3 regions of the Mesorhizobium sp. M0037 genome follow, and region 1 is predicted to be linked to each of the others. Evidence: predicted binding sites of a transcription regulator. Region 1 holds the regulator's gene; each other region holds the start of a gene.
What was found. The regulator LexA, encoded in region 1, represses DNA repair genes until DNA is damaged. The targets are predictions, from matches to a motif close to TGTTCNNNNTGTGTTCNG.
Positions count from the first base shown of each region.

Region 2: the regulator LexA is predicted to act here: its motif matches at 2,180-2,197, upstream of NKJ78_RS05065 (putative DNA modification/repair radical SAM protein).
Region 3: the regulator LexA is predicted to act here: its motif matches at 2,393-2,410, upstream of parE (DNA topoisomerase IV subunit B).

Region 1 is NZ_JAMYVB010000001.1:756,696-762,234, forward strand. It holds gene gltX (glutamate--tRNA ligase) at 1-50, opposite strand, end outside; gene arr (NAD(+)--rifampin ADP-ribosyltransferase) at 513-929, shown strand; partial or broken gene NKJ78_RS03970 (ComEC/Rec2 family competence protein) at 1,036-3,491, shown strand; gene lexA (transcriptional repressor LexA) at 3,485-4,267, opposite strand; gene NKJ78_RS03980 (GntR family transcriptional regulator) at 4,473-5,237, opposite strand; gene kynU (kynureninase) at 5,406-5,539, shown strand, end outside.
Region 2 is NZ_JAMYVB010000002.1:153,994-159,532, forward strand. It holds gene NKJ78_RS05055 (aspartate aminotransferase family protein) at 1-659, shown strand, start outside; gene NKJ78_RS05060 (glutamine synthetase family protein) at 695-2,080, shown strand; gene NKJ78_RS05065 (putative DNA modification/repair radical SAM protein) at 2,199-3,434, shown strand; gene NKJ78_RS05070 (UdgX family uracil-DNA binding protein) at 3,437-4,906, shown strand; gene NKJ78_RS05075 (glycerate kinase type-2 family protein) at 5,057-5,539, opposite strand, start outside.
Region 3 is NZ_JAMYVB010000012.1:172,965-178,503, reverse strand. It holds gene NKJ78_RS19460 (FUSC family protein) at 1-165, opposite strand, end outside; gene parE (DNA topoisomerase IV subunit B) at 268-2,322, opposite strand; gene cpaB (Flp pilus assembly protein CpaB) at 2,580-3,485, shown strand; gene NKJ78_RS19445 (type II and III secretion system protein family protein) at 3,519-4,964, shown strand; gene NKJ78_RS19440 (hypothetical protein) at 4,969-5,235, shown strand; gene NKJ78_RS19435 (CpaE/TadZ family protein) at 5,279-5,539, shown strand, end outside.

The sequences.
Region 1 (5,539 bases):
AGATAGCCGGTGGGCGAGGGGGCAAAACGGGTGACGACCGTGTCGGACATGGAATTCTCGGGAACCTTGGAAAGCGGGGCGTGATCGCGCGGACTTTCGCGCTTTGCGCGTTCATGTAGCATAGGGGGTCTGGGGCGCAAGGGGCAGACCCGATGGCTGGACGTGGCCGGGGCACGTCGGCAATTATCGGTTGCGTCAACTGGCGCTGGAGCCTTGTAGCACCAAATCTGTTCGCACCTCCGCGCAACCTCGTTTGGCAGCAGCGTCAATGTCTGGGTTTCATTCGGCTGCAGCGTCCGTCACAGTGCCTGGAACATCGCTGCGACGGTGGTGCCCCCTCTGACGAGCGGACATTTCTTCACGGAGGCGGCACTGCCCGACTACAACGCCGCCGTGACAGCGTTGGCTTGGTCACGCATATTGACCTTTCTGCAATCATTATCGTGAACACCGCAACCTGTGTGCAGTCCGGTCTCGCCACTAAGGAGGCATGATTGAAAGAAGGACTACCGATGACCAGAAACGCCGACCATACGGAGGGTGATCCGTTCTACCATGGTACCCGGGCGGATTTGAAACCCGGGGATCTGCTGAGCGTCGGCCACCCTTCCAATTTCAGAGGTAAACCACTGTCATGGATCTATTTCACCCAGACACTGGAAGCCGCCATCTGGGGAGCAGAGCTTGCAACGGGTGACGGTCGTCAAAGGATTTACATCGTAAAGCCGACGGGGTTTTTTATGGATGACCCTAACCTGACCGATAAAAAATTTCCCGGTAATCCGACGAAATCCTACCGCTCCCGTGATCCGTTACTCATCCTGGGGGAGCTCGCTGAATGGCAGGGTCATACACCCGAACAATTGAAGGCAATGCACGATGGGCTTGCTCGCCTGAGGGCGGAGGGCCGAGATATGATTGAGGATTGAGCGTCCTTGGCGGGTCAATTCCGGCGCGGTGGACGCGACCGCACGGACTTTCGCGCTTTGCGCGTTCATGTAGCATAGGAGGTCTGGGGCGCAAGGGGCAGACCCGATGGCTGGACGTGGCCGGGGCACGAAGGAAGGCGAAGGCGCCGAGGCAAGCGTCAGCGAACGCTCGCTGTTTGCCGATAGTCCCTATGCCGAGCCGCTGCCCCTCGCGCTGCCTGAGCCGCATCCCGGCGTCGCTCCTGCGCTGCCCGGTCACGCGTTGCCGGCGCAAGTCACAGCGCCCGGATCTATCGCCCGTCTGCGCAGACGGCTTCGCCGTCCGTCATGGCCCGCGCTCCGCCGCAGCCTTGCCGTGGCCGCCAACACGGAGCTCGACCGGGGCGTCGCCTTCCTGCTGGTGCCGGTTTTCCTGGCGGCCGGCGTCATCATTTATTTCTCGCTGGCCGGCGAGCCCGGCTTTGCGCAGCCAATCGCCATTGTGGTGCTGGCGACATGTTGCGCTGTCGCCACGCGACCTCGGCCGAGGACGCATCTGTTCTGCATGGCCGCGATGCTGTGCGCGCTCGGCGTCGTCGCCGCCAAAGTCGAGACCTGGCGCGCCGGAACGCAGATGCTCGGCTCCGAGATCCAGACACGGCTGACCGGCCGCGTCGTCAGTCTCGAACAGATGGAGAGCGGGCGCATCAGGCTGACGCTTGACGTGGTTTCGACCGCTTACCCCAAGCTGCGCTACGCCCCGGAGCGGGTCAGGCTCTCGGCGCGGACCGTTCCCGCCGATATGACCGCCGGCTCCCTGATCACCGGCTATGCCAGGCTGTTGCCGCCGACCGGTCCGGTGCGGCCGGAGAGCTACGATTTCTCCTTCGACAGCTATTTCACCGGTATCGGCGGCAGCGGCTTCTTTCTCGGCAATCCGAAAACCATTGCTACGCAGGGACCGCCGCCGCTGACCGCGCGGCTTTCCTCGGCAATCGAGAACGCGCGCGAAAACATTGCCGACCATATCAGGGGCAAGATCGGCGGCGCCGAAGGCGAGATTGCCGCGGCGCTGATTGTCGGCGTGCGCGCCGGCATCCCGGACGAGGTCAACGAAGCGATGCGGCGCACCGGCATCTACCACATCATCTCCATCTCCGGCCTGCATATGGCGCTGGTTGCCGGCACCATCATGGCGTTGCTGCGCGGCGCCTTTGCGCTGTTTCCGGATTTCTCCTCGCGCCGGCCGGTGAAGAAATATGCAGCAGTGGCAGCACTCGTCTCCATCGCCGCCTATCTCGTCATTTCAGGCATCGTGGTGGCTGCCGAGCGCAGTTTCATCATGCTGGCGGTCATGCTTGTCGCCGTGCTGTTTGATCGCGCCGCACTCACCATGCGCAATCTGGCGATCTCCGCCATGGCCGTCATCCTGGTGTCGCCGCACGAGGTGGTCGGTCCCAGCTTCCAGATGTCGTTTGCCGCCACTGCCGCCCTTGTCGGCGCCTATGCCGGCTGGGCCGATTACCGCGCCGACAAGGTGAGAACGCCACCGGCAAAGCGCTCCTTCGTCGGCTTCCTGTCGCGAAAATTCGCGCTGGCCATGGGCGGCCTCGCCATGACCTCGATCATCGCCGGCAGTGCAACCTTGCTGTTCGCCATCTGGCATTTTCAGCGTGTGTCGCCGCTCAGCCTGATCGCCAATCTGGCCGTGATGCCGATTGTATCGTTGATCGTCATGCCGTTTGCCGTGCTCAGCGCGCTGGCGATGCCGTTCGGCGCCGACGGACCGTTCCTCTATGTGATGGGCAAAGGCCTGACGGCGATGATCGCTATATCGGCCTGGATTTCCGAGCGCTCGCCGGTCGACGCCGTCGGGCTGATCTCCATCCGCTCGGTGCTGTTAGTGGCGGTCGCCCTCGTCATCGCCACCATGGCCACCACCTGGCTCAGGTTGGCGGCCGTGCCTTTCGCGCTGGCCGGCCTGTTGACGGTGCCGCAGGTGCTTACGCCAGACGTGCTCATATCCGAGGATGCGCATCTGGTGGCCATGCCGATCGGTGGCGGCGAACTCGCCCTCAACCGCGAACGCTCCAACGAATTCACCACGGACAATTGGAAACGGGCGCTGCGGGCCGAAACCATTATCCCACCTGAGATTTTCGAGGCAACAGATACGCGGTTCGATCTCGATCCGCTCGATCTGACGCCCGGCTCGCCCTTCTATTGCACCGGCGATCTCTGTATCGCCCGGCACCCTTCCGGAGCCATTGTAGCGCTTGCGAAAGACCGCAAGACGGCGCGGCCGGCCTGTGCCTTCGCGAGCCTGATCGTCATCGATGACGCCACCGCCTACAATCCGTGCCGCGACCCGCTGGTGCTGGTCGTGACGAAGAAACAGCTGGCCCGCGACGGCAGCGCCGCCGTCTTCTTCGATCCGCAATCGGCAGCTGCAGCGCCAACCATCCGCTCGCCGTCGACAAGCCGTATCGCCCCTGGCACGAGCAACGCCGCTTCTCCCGCGAAGCGCGCGGCCTGCCGCCTTACAACCAGCGTGAAAAGTACAAACCCAAGCCGGCTCAGTAGCGCCGGATCAATCCGACAAGCTTGCCCTGCACCTTCACCCTGTCCGGTCCAAAAATGCGGGTCTCGTAGGCCGGGTTGGCGGCTTCCAGGGCGATCGAGGCGCCCTTGCGGCGGAAGCGTTTCAGGGTCGCTTCCTCATCGTCGACCAACGCCACCACGATCTCGCCGGGGCTGGCTGTGTCGGCATTGCGGATGATGACCGTGTCGCCATCGAAAATGCCGGCCTCGATCATCGAATCGCCCTTGACCTCGAGCGCGTAGTGTTCGCCGCCCATGATCATATCGGGCGGCACCGAGATCGAATGGGTCTGATGCTGGATGGCGTCGATCGGCACGCCGGCGGCGATGCGTCCCATAACCGGGATTGAAATCGCGGAAACGGCATCGTCATTGCCGGCCGACATCGAACGCGACGGCGAGCCCGGCTTGATCTGGCGGCCGAGACCGCCTTGGCCCAACGCGCCTTGTCCTTGGCCGCCTTGCCCTTGGCCGGTTTGACCAAGACTGCCCTGAATGATGCTCGGCGAAAACTTCCTCGCCGCATTGAGGCCTGGTGCGATCGAGTCGGGCAGCCGCAGCACTTCCAGCGCGCGCGCCCGGTTCGGCAGCCGGCGAATGAAACCGCGCTCCTCAAGCGCCGTGATCAGGCGGTGGATGCCGGACTTGGAGGCGAGGTCGAGCGCTTCCTTCATCTCGTCGAAGGACGGCGGGATTCCGCTCTCCTTCAGGCGTTCATGGATGAACATCAGAAGCTCATGTTGTTTGCGCGTCAGCATCGCGGCCCCCAAGGGTTCTGAAACCAGAATCAGAAAAAACAAACCCAGAACAAACACTATCTGTTCCAGTTGTGTTCCGCAACCTTTTAAAGTTTAATGAATGTGTTGACGTTTTGTTCAGCGTAACGTTCGGCGCTGCGAGCGCCGCCTGCGCCCAGTTGCCAGCAACGGGGTGAAACGAAGACAAAGTGCCCTGCGTCGTCGGCTACGATCGCCGCTTCCTTTTCGGACGGGGCTGCGCAGCATCCGCGCGGGGTTCTCTCTGGGCATAGACCCGCAGCGTGTAGCCGATGTGAGCGGTCATCAGAGTTTTCGCACGTTCGACGTCGCGATCGAGGGCCGCTTCCATCAGGGCGGTATGGTGTTCGATCGCCACGGCGTCGCGCAGGGCCGCCACGGCCTTCCGGTGTCCGTCCGTGCGGCCGGCGGCGGCGCGCAGCGTCGGGGCCAGACCCAGAAAGCGGTGATGGCGATGCAATTGGTCGGAAATCGTTGCATTGAAGCGCAGCAGCCAGCTGGATGTCGCGGCACTGAGCAGCGCCGCATGGAAGGCATCGTGTTTTTCGTACCACGCGTCGACCGCATCATCCGATGGATCGTCGAGAACAGACCCGCACCGTGAGAGACGATAGTGGGCGGCAACGACCGCGTCTTCCCACTCACGGTCGCCCTTCTCGATCGATTCCACCAGCAGGGGCAGTTCGACCACCAGCCGCGCACGCGCCAAATCCTCGAGCTCCGCCCGAGAGACGGGAGCGACCGCAAACCCGCGGTTGCTGATGGCGGTCACAAGCCGTTCCGCCTCCAGCCGCGACAGCGCCTCGCGCAACGGCGTCCAGCCGATGCCGTAGGTGTTGCGCAGCGTGCTCAGCTTCAACGGCGCGGCAGGCGCCAGCCGGGTCGCAAGAATATCGCGCCTGAGCAGGCGATAGGCCACTTCCGTCTTCGAGGTCTGCTCGTCATCCAGCATCGTGATCCATCAGACATAAACGCTCGGGCGGATCATTATATATCAAAGCCTTTCAGTGGGTGAATTATATATAATGTTTGACAGTTCAAGGGCGACCACTCAAGATCGCCGGCATGTTTGGGCGGCAGGCTCCGCCGCGCGCGTTTGTCCATGGAGGGGCGCCGGATCATGAGCACGACACCCGATCTCGCTACAATCGAAGCAATGGATGCCGCCGATCCGCTGCGCTCCATGCGTGAACGCTTTGTCTTGCCGCAAGGCGTGATTTATCTCGACGGCAATTCCCTGGGCGCCGCGTCAGC
Region 2 (5,539 bases), on a different contig from region 1:
TGCCCGATCCGGGTTTTCACGACGCCTTGCGCAAACTGACGCGCGCGGCCGGAACGCTGCTTCTGATAGACGAGACGCACACGATTTCGACTGGACCCGGCGGCTACACCAGGAAATTCGGACTACAGCCCGACCTGTTCGTGCTGGGCAAGCCGATCGCCGGCGGCGTGCCGGCAAGCGTGTGGGGCATGAGCGACGAGGTCGCCTCGCGCTATGCCGACTACAATCGAACCAAGGAGCCGGGCTATTCCGGCATGGGCACGACGCTGTCGGCGAACCCGCTGCAGTTCGCAGCCATGCGCGCAACGCTCGAAGAGGTGATGAGGCAGGAGAATTATGCCCGGATGGATCGCCTCGCCCTGCGGCTCGATGCCGGGCTGACCGGCGTGATCGATCGCTACAATCTGCCCTGGCATGTCGCCCGCGTCGGCGCCCGCGTCGAGTTCATCTGCGCCCCTGGCCCGCTCAGGAACGGCGCCGAAGCCGAGACTGCCCATGCGCCGGAGCTTGAGGCGGCTATCCATGTCGCGCTGGTCAACCAGGGCGTGCTGATCGCGCCCTTTCACAACATGATGCTGATCTCACCGGCCACCACCGGCGCCCAGGTCAACCGGCTGATCACCGCCTTCGCCACGGTTGCGGCAAGGCTGACGGCATGAGACAAGCTGCCAAGCCAAACTCGAGTACACTAATCATGACTTCACCTTCGGGCTCGACGCCCGCCGAGGCGCAAGCCTTTCTCGACGCCCATCCCGAAATCGAAGCCTTCGATATCGTCTTGACCGACGCCAACGGGGTCGGCCGCGGCAAGATCGTGCGCCGGCATGAGCTGAAAAGCATCTTCGAGGGCGGCCGCCACATGCCGATCTCGATCCTCGGCCTCGACATCACCGGCGAGGATGTGCACGAAACCGGGCTGATCTGGACGACTGGAGACGGCGATCTCAGGGCATGGCCGATCCCCGGCACGCTGGTGCCGCTTTACGGCACGAACCCGCCGCGCGGCCAGTTGCTGATGGCGATGTACCATCTCGAGGGACAGCCTATGTCGTCGGACCCACGGCTGGCGCTGGCCAGGCAGGTCGACATCTTGGCGGCCAAGGGCCTCTATCCCGCCGGCGCCTTCGAACTCGAATTTTTCCTGCTTGCCAATGAGCGTGATGCCGATGGCAAGGTAAAGCCGGCGGACGCCGTGCTCGACGGCCGCCGCTCGGCCAAGACGGAAGTCTATTCCGTCGACCATCTGCACGGCATGGAGCCGCTGTTTTCCGACATCTATGCCGCGGCCAAGGCGCAAGGCATTCCGGCCGAAACGGTGATTTCCGAATACGCGCCCGGCCAGTACGAGCTGACGCTGAACTATCGCAAGGATGTCATGCGGGCGGCCGACGACCTCGTCATGTTGAAGCGGCTGGTGCGGGCGCAGGCGCGCCGCCATGGTGTCACCGCCTGCTTCATGGCCAAGCCGATCGAAAAATACGCCGGCTCCGGCATGCATTTCCATGTTTCGTTGCAGGACAAGAACGGCCGCAACGTTTTTGCCGAGGCTGGCGGCGAAACCTGGTCGCTGCCGCTGCTGCAGGGGCTCGGCGGGCTGATCCAGACCATGGCCGAATCGATGCTGGTGTTTGCGCCGCACGCCAATTCCTGGCGGCGCTTCGTCTCGCAGTCCTATGCGCCGGTGGCGCCGACCTGGGGCGTCAACAACCGTTCGGTGGCGCTGCGCATCCCGGCGGGCGACGCCAAGAACCGGCGCATCGAGCACCGGCCGTCGGGTGTCGACGCCAATCCCTACCTGATCGCGGCAACGGTGCTGGCCGGCATCATCAAGGGTCTGGATGAAGGCCTCGACCCCGGCCCCGAAACCACTGGGAATGGCTATGAAGCCGCCATCACGCGCACGACCATGCCGGTCGACTGGCGCGCTGCGATCGAGGCGGCGCGGGCATCGAGCTTCCTGAAAGAGGCGCTTGGCGAGGATCTGCATCGCACCTTCGTGGCGATCAAGCAGTCGGAGTATCTGCGCGTCGCCCGCACCGTCAGCGAGCTAGATTACCACCTCTACCTCCACGAGGTCTGAGAGACCGCCTGGAACTCGGCAGTCGTCCTGCTAGCCCGACGATCAGGCGGCGATTACTTTTTCGCCGCCTGCATCAAATGAGGTGGCGCTGCAGCCTTCAAGAACATATCATGAACGGATGAGCGCACCCACCGTCCGTGAAAAGCTGGCAATCCTGTCTGACGCCGCCAAATACGATGCTTCTTGCGCCTCGTCTGGGTCGGCGAAGAAGGATTCGCGCCAATCCGGCGGTATCGGCTCCACCGAAGGCATGGGCATCTGCCATTCCTACGCGCCGGACGGCCGCTGCATTTCGCTTTTGAAAATCCTGCTGACTAATTTCTGTATCTATGACTGCAGCTACTGCATCAACCGCTCGTCCTCCAATGTGCGGCGCGCCCGCTTCAGCATCGACGAGGTGGTGAAGCTGACCATGGATTTCTACCGGCGCAATTACATCGAGGGCCTCTTCCTGTCCTCAGGAGTCATCCGCTCCCCGGACGAGACCATGGCCGAGATGGTGGAGGTGGCGCGGCGGCTGCGGCTGGACGAAAAATTCTCCGGCTATATTCATCTGAAGACCATTCCGGAAAGCTCGGCCGAACTGGTCGAGCAGGCCGGACTTTATGCCGACCGGCTGTCGATTAATGTCGAGCTGCCGACCGACGAAGGCGTGAAGAAACTGGCGCCGGAGAAGAAGCCGGAAACGATCCGCCTTTCCATGGCGAACCTGCGCCGGAAGATGGAGGAAAAGGCCGAGCCGACGTTGCGGACCAAGAAGCGCGAACGCTTTGCGCCCGGAGGTCAGTCGACGCAGATGATCGTCGGCGCCGACAAGACATCCGACGACGGTATCTTGCACTCCAGTGCGCGGCTCTATGGCAGCTACCATCTGCGGCGCGTCTATTACTCCGCCTTCAGCCCGATCCCGGATTCGTCATCGTCGCTGCCCCTGCTGATACCGCCGCTGATGCGCGAGCACCGGCTCTATCAGGCCGACTGGCTGATGCGCTTCTACGGCTTTTCGCAGCCGGAAATCCTCGCCGGCAGCAGCGACGGCATGCTCGATCTCGCCATTGACCCCAAGCTCGCCTGGGCTTTGCGCAATCGGGCGAGGTTTCCCGTCGACATCAACCGCGCCGATCGGGAAGCGCTGCTGCGGGTTCCGGGTCTGGGCACCAAGGTGGTGGCGAAGATCCTTGAAACCCGCCGCCACCGACGCATGCGGCTGGAAGATGTCGGACAGATCTGCCATTCGATCGCCAAGCTGAGGCCCTTCATCATCGCCGAAGGCTGGTCGCCGGGCGGACTCACCGACAAGACAGGCCTGCGCGACACGATCGTAAAGTCCTGCGAACAACTGTCGCTGTTTTGACCATGCAGCCGGCCCAGCTCGACCTTGCCCGATACACTGTCCGGCTAGCGAGCCAGACCGATTTCGCCGGTTGGCGCGATGCGGCACGGCGTCTGGCGCTGAATGAGGTCCGGCCTGAGGATATTAGTTGGGGTGTCGGGTCCGACGCCAATGATCCTCGAGATGCCTTGCCGGCGGTGCCAGAGGGCGCGCAGCTTACCGTCCCGCGCGAGTTCATCGCCCATGCCGAAACCGCCTTCTGCCACTCCGACCCCGGCCGGTTTGCCTTTCTCTACTGGATGCTTTGGCGCCTGCGCACCGAGCCGAAACTGCTGGCGATCGCATCCGATCCCGGCACCAGGCGGCTCGAAGCCATGGAAAAGGCGGTGCGGCGCGACAGCCATAAGATGCATGCCTTCGTACGCTTCCGGAAGATCGGCGACGGCGAGAACGAGCGCTACGTCGCCTGGTTCGAGCCGGAGCATTTCATTGTCGAGCGCAACGCGGATTTCTTCGTCCGGCGGTTCACCGGCATGCGCTGGACCATCCTGACGCCCTATGCCTCCGCCGACTGGAACGGCGAAAGGCTGGCGATCGGGCCGGGTGCGGCCAAGGGCGATGCACCCGATCAGGACGACACCGAGGCGTTGTGGCTGACCTATTTCGAAAACATCTCCAACCCGGCGCGGCTCAAGGTGAAGGCGATGCAGAAGGAGATGCCGAAGAAATATTGGCGGAACCTTCCCGAGGCTTCGCTCATTCCAGATCTGATCGCAGGAGCGGACGAGGCCGCCAGGGATATGATTGCCAGACTGCCGACAACGCCGGCGCCGCACCACGCCAAGCTGCAGGCAAGACATTGGCCGAAGCCCGAGCCGGCCGAGGCGCCGGATGAAGACGATGCCAAGACGATTTCCGATTTGCGCGAGGCTGCAAAGGGTTGTCGTCGCTGCCCGCTCTGGCGCGACGCGACACAGACCGTGTTCGGCGAGGGGCCGGATGACGCCAAAGTGGTCTTCGTCGGCGAACAACCTGGCGATCAGGAAGATCTCGCCGGCAAACCTTTTGTCGGGCCAGCGGGCAAAGTGTTCGATGCAATTCTCGATGACGCAGGCGTCGACCGGCAAAAAGTCTACGTCACCAACGCCGTCAAGCACTTCAAGTTCGAGCCGCGCGGCAAGCGCCGCATCCACTCGAAGCCAAATACCGGCGAAGTCCAGGCCTGCCGCTGGTGGATCGGCCGGGAGCTTGAGCTGATCAAGCCGGACCTCGCCGTGGCGCTTGGGGCAACGGCGGCGTTGTCGCTGCTGGGCAAGGCCATTGCCGTGACGAAAATGCGCGGCCAGGTGATCGAGCGCGAGGACGGTTTGCGCGTGTTCATCACCATCCATCCGTCCTTTATCCTGCGCATTCACGAGCCGACGGACAAGGAGGCTGAGCGCGAGCGGTTCCTAAAGGATATGAAAGAGGTGAAGCGGCTGATGGGGTCGTGAGATGAGCGAAAGCCTCAGCGACATCGTCATCCGCGGGCGGAACAAGGAGCTTCGCTCCTGCTTCGCCCAGGGATGACGAAGCTGAGTGGCTTCAGCCAATCACCTACGGTCGTGAATCCAACGTTGGAAACTTCGGCCGCCACGGCCGGATTAACTGATCAGGATTGCCCTCAGATCGTTCACATTCGTACCCGTCGGCCCCGGCACGAACAGATCGCCGGTCGCGTTGAACGCCGTCCAGGCATTGTTGCCGGCCAGCATCGCCTTGGCGTCGACGCCGGCGGCACGCATGCGCGAGACGGTCGAGCCATCGGCAAAGGCGCCGGCATTGTCTTCCGAGCCATCGATGCCGTCGGTATCGGCGGCCAGTGCATGAATACCTTCCGCGCCGCTGATGCCGATGGCAAAGGCGAGCAGGAATTCGGAGTTGCGGCCGCCCTTGCCCCTTTTTCCGTCAACAGGGGCCCGCAAGGTCACGGTCGTCTCGCCGCCGGACAGGATCAGCACCCGCTTTTTGAACGGCCGGTTGCGCGTCGCCACTTCCCGCGCAATGGCTGCATGCACGCCACCGACCTCGCGCGCCTCGCCCTCGATGGAATCGGAGAGGATGACGGCTTCGATGCCCTGCCGTTT
Region 3 (5,539 bases), on a different contig from region 1:
CATCATCGCCCATTGCGGGTGGTCGAGTTTTAGCGCGTAAGCAGCGAGAAGCGCGATCAGACCGGCCGAAACCGTGCGCAGGGCGAAAATCCAATCCGAGCGCGTCGGCTGCGTCAGGCCCGCCAAACTGGTTTCGAAGTCGCTCTTCAGCCGCGCCCAGATCACAAGCTGGTCTCCGTATCGGAAGCGCAGGCTAGAGCAGTTCCAGGAAAAGTGTGAAACGGTTTTCCGCCCGGAACTGCGTCAAAACGAAGAGTTGGCCGGCGCTCAGATATCCAGCACTTCCGTCGCGGCGAATTCGGCGCGTTCCTGGATGAAGCGGAAGCGGGCTTCCGGCTTGGTGCCCATCAGCGCGTCGATAGCATCCTTGGTCGCCGCCACGGCGTCGATAACATCGACCCTGAGCAGCGTGCGCTTCCTCGGGTCCATGGTGGTTTCCTTGAGCTGCGCGGCCATCATCTCGCCCAGGCCCTTGAAGCGGCCGATCTCGACCTTGGCGCGGCCGGTGAATTCGGTGCGCAACAGCTCGTCCTTGTGCGCATCGTCCCTGGCATAGGCAACCTTGCCGCCTTGCCGGATCGAATAGAGCGGCGGCACCGCCAGATACAGATGGCCGCCATTCACCAGGTTCGGCATTTCCTGGTAGAAGAAGGTGATCAGCAGCGACGCTATGTGAGCGCCGTCGACGTCGGCGTCGGTCATGATGATCACGCGGTCGTAGCGCAAATCCTCGTCGCGGTATTTCGAGCGCGTGCCGCAACCGAGCGCCTGAATCAGGTCCGATATCTGCTGGTTGGCGGCGAGCTTGTCGTTGCCGGCGCTGGCGACGTTGAGGATTTTTCCGCGCAGCGGCAGCACCGCCTGACTCGCACGGTCGCGCGCCTGCTTGGCCGAGCCGCCGGCCGAGTCGCCTTCGACGATGAACAGTTCGGCGCCCGCGGCGGCGTTCTGCGTGCAGTCGGCGAGCTTGCCGGGAAGGCGCAGCTTGCGCACCGCGCTCTTGCGCGACACCTCCTTTTCCTGGCGCCGGCGCACCCGCTCGTCGGCGCGCGCAATCACCCATTCCAGCAGCTTGGAGGCTTCCTGCGGATTGTCGGCCAGCCAGTGGTCGAAGGGATCGCGGATGGCGGTCTCGACAATGCGAATGGCTTCGATCGTTGCCAGCCTGTCCTTGGTCTGGCCGACGAATTCCGGCTCGCGAATAAACACCGACAGCATGCCTGCCGCCGAGATCATCACGTCTTCGGAGGTGACGATCGAGGCGCGCTTGTTGCCGACCAGGTCGGCATAGGCCCGAAGCCCGCGCGTCAGCACATTGCGAAAGCCGGCCTCATGCGTGCCGCCTTCGCCGGTCGGGATGGTGTTGCAGTAGGAGTTGACGAAGCCGTCACCGCCGAACCAGGTCACCGCCCATTCCAGCGAACCGTGGCCGCCCTGCTTCTCGCTCTTGCCGGCGAAGATTTCGCGGGTCACCTGGAAATCATCGCCGAGCGATGCCTTGAGATAGTCCTTCAAGCCGCCGGGGAAATGGAACTCCGCCTTGGCCGGCGTCTGGTCCTTTTCCTTGATCAGCGATGGGTCGCAGCTCCAGCGGATCTCGACGCCGCCGAACAGATAGGCTTTCGAGCGGGTCATGCGATAGAGCCGCGCCGGCTCGAAGGCGGCGCCCTTGCCGAAAATCTGCTCGTCGGGATGGAAGCGGATTTTGGTGCCGCGCCGGTTGTGCACTTCGCCGAGCTGCTCCAGCCCGCTCACCGGAACGCCGCGCGAGAACCTTTGGCGGTAAAGCTGGCGACCGCGCGCGACTTCGACTTCAAGATGGTCCGACAGCGCATTGACGACCGAGACGCCGACACCGTGCAGACCGCCTGAGGTCTCATAGACCTTGCTATCGAACTTGCCGCCCGAATGCAGCGTCGTCATGATGACTTCGAGCGCCGGCTTCTTGAATTTCGGATGCGGATCGACCGGGATGCCGCGGCCATTGTCGGTAACGGTCAGAAACCCGTCGGCCGACAGCTCGACATCGATGAAGGTGGCATGGCCGGCGACCGCCTCGTCCATCGAATTATCGATGACCTCGGCAAACAGATGGTGCATCGCCTTGTCGTCGGTGCCGCCAATATACATGCCGGGACGGCGCCGCACCGGCTCCAGCCCCTCCAGCACCTCGATGTCGGCGGCGCTATAGCCCTCGCTGCCGTCCTTGGTCGCGGCAGGACGCTTCGTGGCCTGCACCAGCGGGTCGGCCGGGCGCGAAGGTGTCCGAGCCGGTTGCGGCTGCTTTTCCAGATTGCCGAAAAGATCGTTGTTGTCGTCCATGCCTGCCATAGAATCCGGTGCCGCGAATCACCCGTCGATACTGCCACGCTTTTCGGCGCCAAGCGACGGAAGTTCCTGTTACGTTCGGGGATTAACCCCTTCTTATCCTAAAACCTTTCGATAACCAAGCCGGCGGAAATAGGTCCGTGCGGAGCCGCTGGGATTCCTGAATCTTTAACAAAGCGGCCTAGCGTCGCCCCAACAAAACAAAAGACCACGAGAGTCAGGGGTTGGTTGTGAGGGGCAAGGCCATAACGATGATTGGCATCGCTGCCGTCTTCGGCGCGATTTCAATCTTTGCCGCGGATTTCTGGGTGAAAAGCCAGGCCAAGGCCGATGCCGAAGAGAAAACGGCGTCGATCCCGGCGCCCGCCGTCCCCAAGGTCGTCTTCAAGACCATCGTGGTGGCCAACGCGCCGCTGCGTTACGGCATGGAGCTTGACCGGGCGCAGCTCAGCGAAATCCCATGGTCCGAGGATTCGGTGCCGCAGGGCGCGTTCACCACAGTCAATGCATTGCTCGCCGAAGGCAGCCGCGTGGTATTGTCGCCGATCGAGATCAACGAGCCGGTGCTGATCAGCAAGTTGTCGGGGCCGAACGGCCGCGCGACGCTGTCCAACATGATGACGCCCGGCATGCGGGCGGTGACAATCCGCACCGACGAGATCGCCGGCGTCGGCGGCTTCGTCATGCCGGGCGACCGGGTCGACGTGGTGCTGACACGCGATGCGGGCGAAATCCAGGAAGTGGCCAAGAACGCGCAGGGCGCTGCCGGATCGACCGTTACCTCCGAGATTGTCGTCTCCGACGCCAAGGTGCTGACCGTGGGGCAGGGCGCCGACGAGCGCCAGACCACACCGCAGATCGCCAATTCCGTCACCATCGAGGTGACGACCGAAGGCGCGCAGAAAGTGGCGCTTGCCCGCACCGTCGGCACCTTGTCGCTGTCGCTCCGCTCGGCCGCAGACGGAGGGGCCGCCAAGGACGGCGTCACCACCATCTCGTCCTTCGGCGGATCGGTCGCCTCCGGCGTCCAGGCCGCTGCCGGCGCGCTGTTCACTGCCGCGACCAAGGAGCCTGAGAAGCCGAAATTCAAGACGATCATCGTGACGCGCGGCACGCAGGTCGAAGAATACCAGGTTCCTGCGCGGGACCAGCAATAACTGCCGGTGGGGACCGGGCGAGGGACGGGACAGATGTCGGGACTTCATGCATTCCAGACGACGAAAGGGCTGCGCACAATGCGGGCGCTTGCGGTGGGGGCTTGCCTCGCCGCGGCCGCAATGCTCGGCCTCAGTGCGCCAGCCAAGGCCGACAACGATATCGTCCATGTCTCGTCGACAACGAATGCGTCGATCAAGGTAGCCAAGGGCAAGCCGAAGACGGTCATGACCAATGCCGCCTTCTACCAGATCGTCATCGGCGATCCGGAGATCGCCAACGTCAATCCGCTGACCGACAAATCCTTCTATGTGCTGGGCAACAATCTCGGCACCACCGGCATCGCACTGTTCGACCAGAACAAGCAGTTGGTCGGCACCGTCGACATCGAGGTGACGCTGGACACCGACCAGCTGGCCAGCACCATTCGCGCCAGCGTGCCGGACGCCAAGATCAAGGTCGGCTCGGCCAATGGCCGCGTCGTGCTGTCGGGCGAGGCCGATGACGCGGTCGCCGCCGAGAAGGCAAGCAAGATCGCCAGCCGTTTCTCCGGCAATGAGGAAGTGATCAATTCGGTCAACATCTCGTCCTCGCAGCAGGTTCAGCTCAACGTCCGCTTCGTCGAGATCAATCGCCAGGCCGGACAGGATCTCGGCGCCAAATACAGCGCCAATTTTGCTTACGGCATTGGCGGGCGCGACGTCACCATCGAGCCGGGCTCGGTGCCGGGAGCCGGCAATGGCGAGATCATCGGCCGGCTGCTGTCCAACGGCCTGTCGATCGACGTCGCCATCAAGGCGCTGGAGGAACGTGGCCTTGCCCGGCGGCTGGCAGAGCCGAACCTGATCGCCCGCTCGGGCCAGACGGCAAGCTTCCTCGCCGGCGGCGAGTTCCCGATCCCGGTCTCCGAGGACAATGGCAAGATTTCCGTCAGCTACAAGAAATACGGCGTCAGCCTCGACTTCACGCCGACGGTTCTCAAGGACGGGCTGGTCAGCCTCGACATCGCGCCGGAAGTGTCCTCGATCGATGCTTCGGCCTCCTACAATATCGGCAATATCTCAGTGCCGGGCTTTATCGTGCGCCGCGCCAGGACATCGGTCGACCTGAAGAACGGCCAGAGCTTCATGATCGCCGGCCTGCTGCAGTCGCAAAACGACATCACCACGTCGCGTCTTCCCGGCCTCGGCAAGCTGCCGGTGCTCGGCTCGCTGTTCTCCTCCAAATCATATCAGCGGCGCGAGACCGATCTGGTGATCATCGTCACCCCCTATCTGGTCAAGCCGGTCGATCCGTCGAAGAAGCTGCTCGAGCCGACCGACGGCACGCAGCCGGCCAGCAATGTCGATTATTTCCTAAACAACACCGAGGAAGTGAAATCGTCTGACGCCAATCGTGCGGTGGCAATGGCCAGCGGCAGCACGGCACAGCCGGCTGCGGTCACCACCGTCGGGCATTTCCTCGACCTGCCGAAGGATTGAAGCCATGCGCTTGCGACCATGCATCGCCCTGCTGCTCGCCGGCCTCGCCAGCGGCTGCACCAGCGACGACTATATCCGCTCCGAGGGGCCGACGATTGCCGCCGGCAACGCACAGGCCGCCAATACGGCCATGCAGATGGTCGATCCCTGGAAATACGGCGTCCAGAACACCAGGCTGCTGGTGCCGGCGCAGCGCAGTGAGGCGGCAGTCAACGCCGCCGACCAGGCTGCTGCTGCCAAGGCCGTGCAACCGACAGCGACAACCGATTGATTGCCCGGTGATTTGACCGGGAATGACCTGACAGGCTGACAAAATGGCAAGCGGCATCAAGACCAAGAAGATCCTGCTGGTGTCCAGCGACCGGACCTTTGTGCAGGATACGCGCACCGCGTTCGCGGCCTCGGAGGTGATCCAGCTTTCGACCGTCGAGAAGAACATTGCCGAACTGCGCGGCGAGGTCCAGGAAGCCGATTTCGGCGCGCTCATCGTCGACATGGATGCGGCAAAGCTGGAAGAGATCGAGTCGCTGCAGCGCATCATGCGCCGGCTTGAAGGCCGCGTTCCGGTGGTCGTC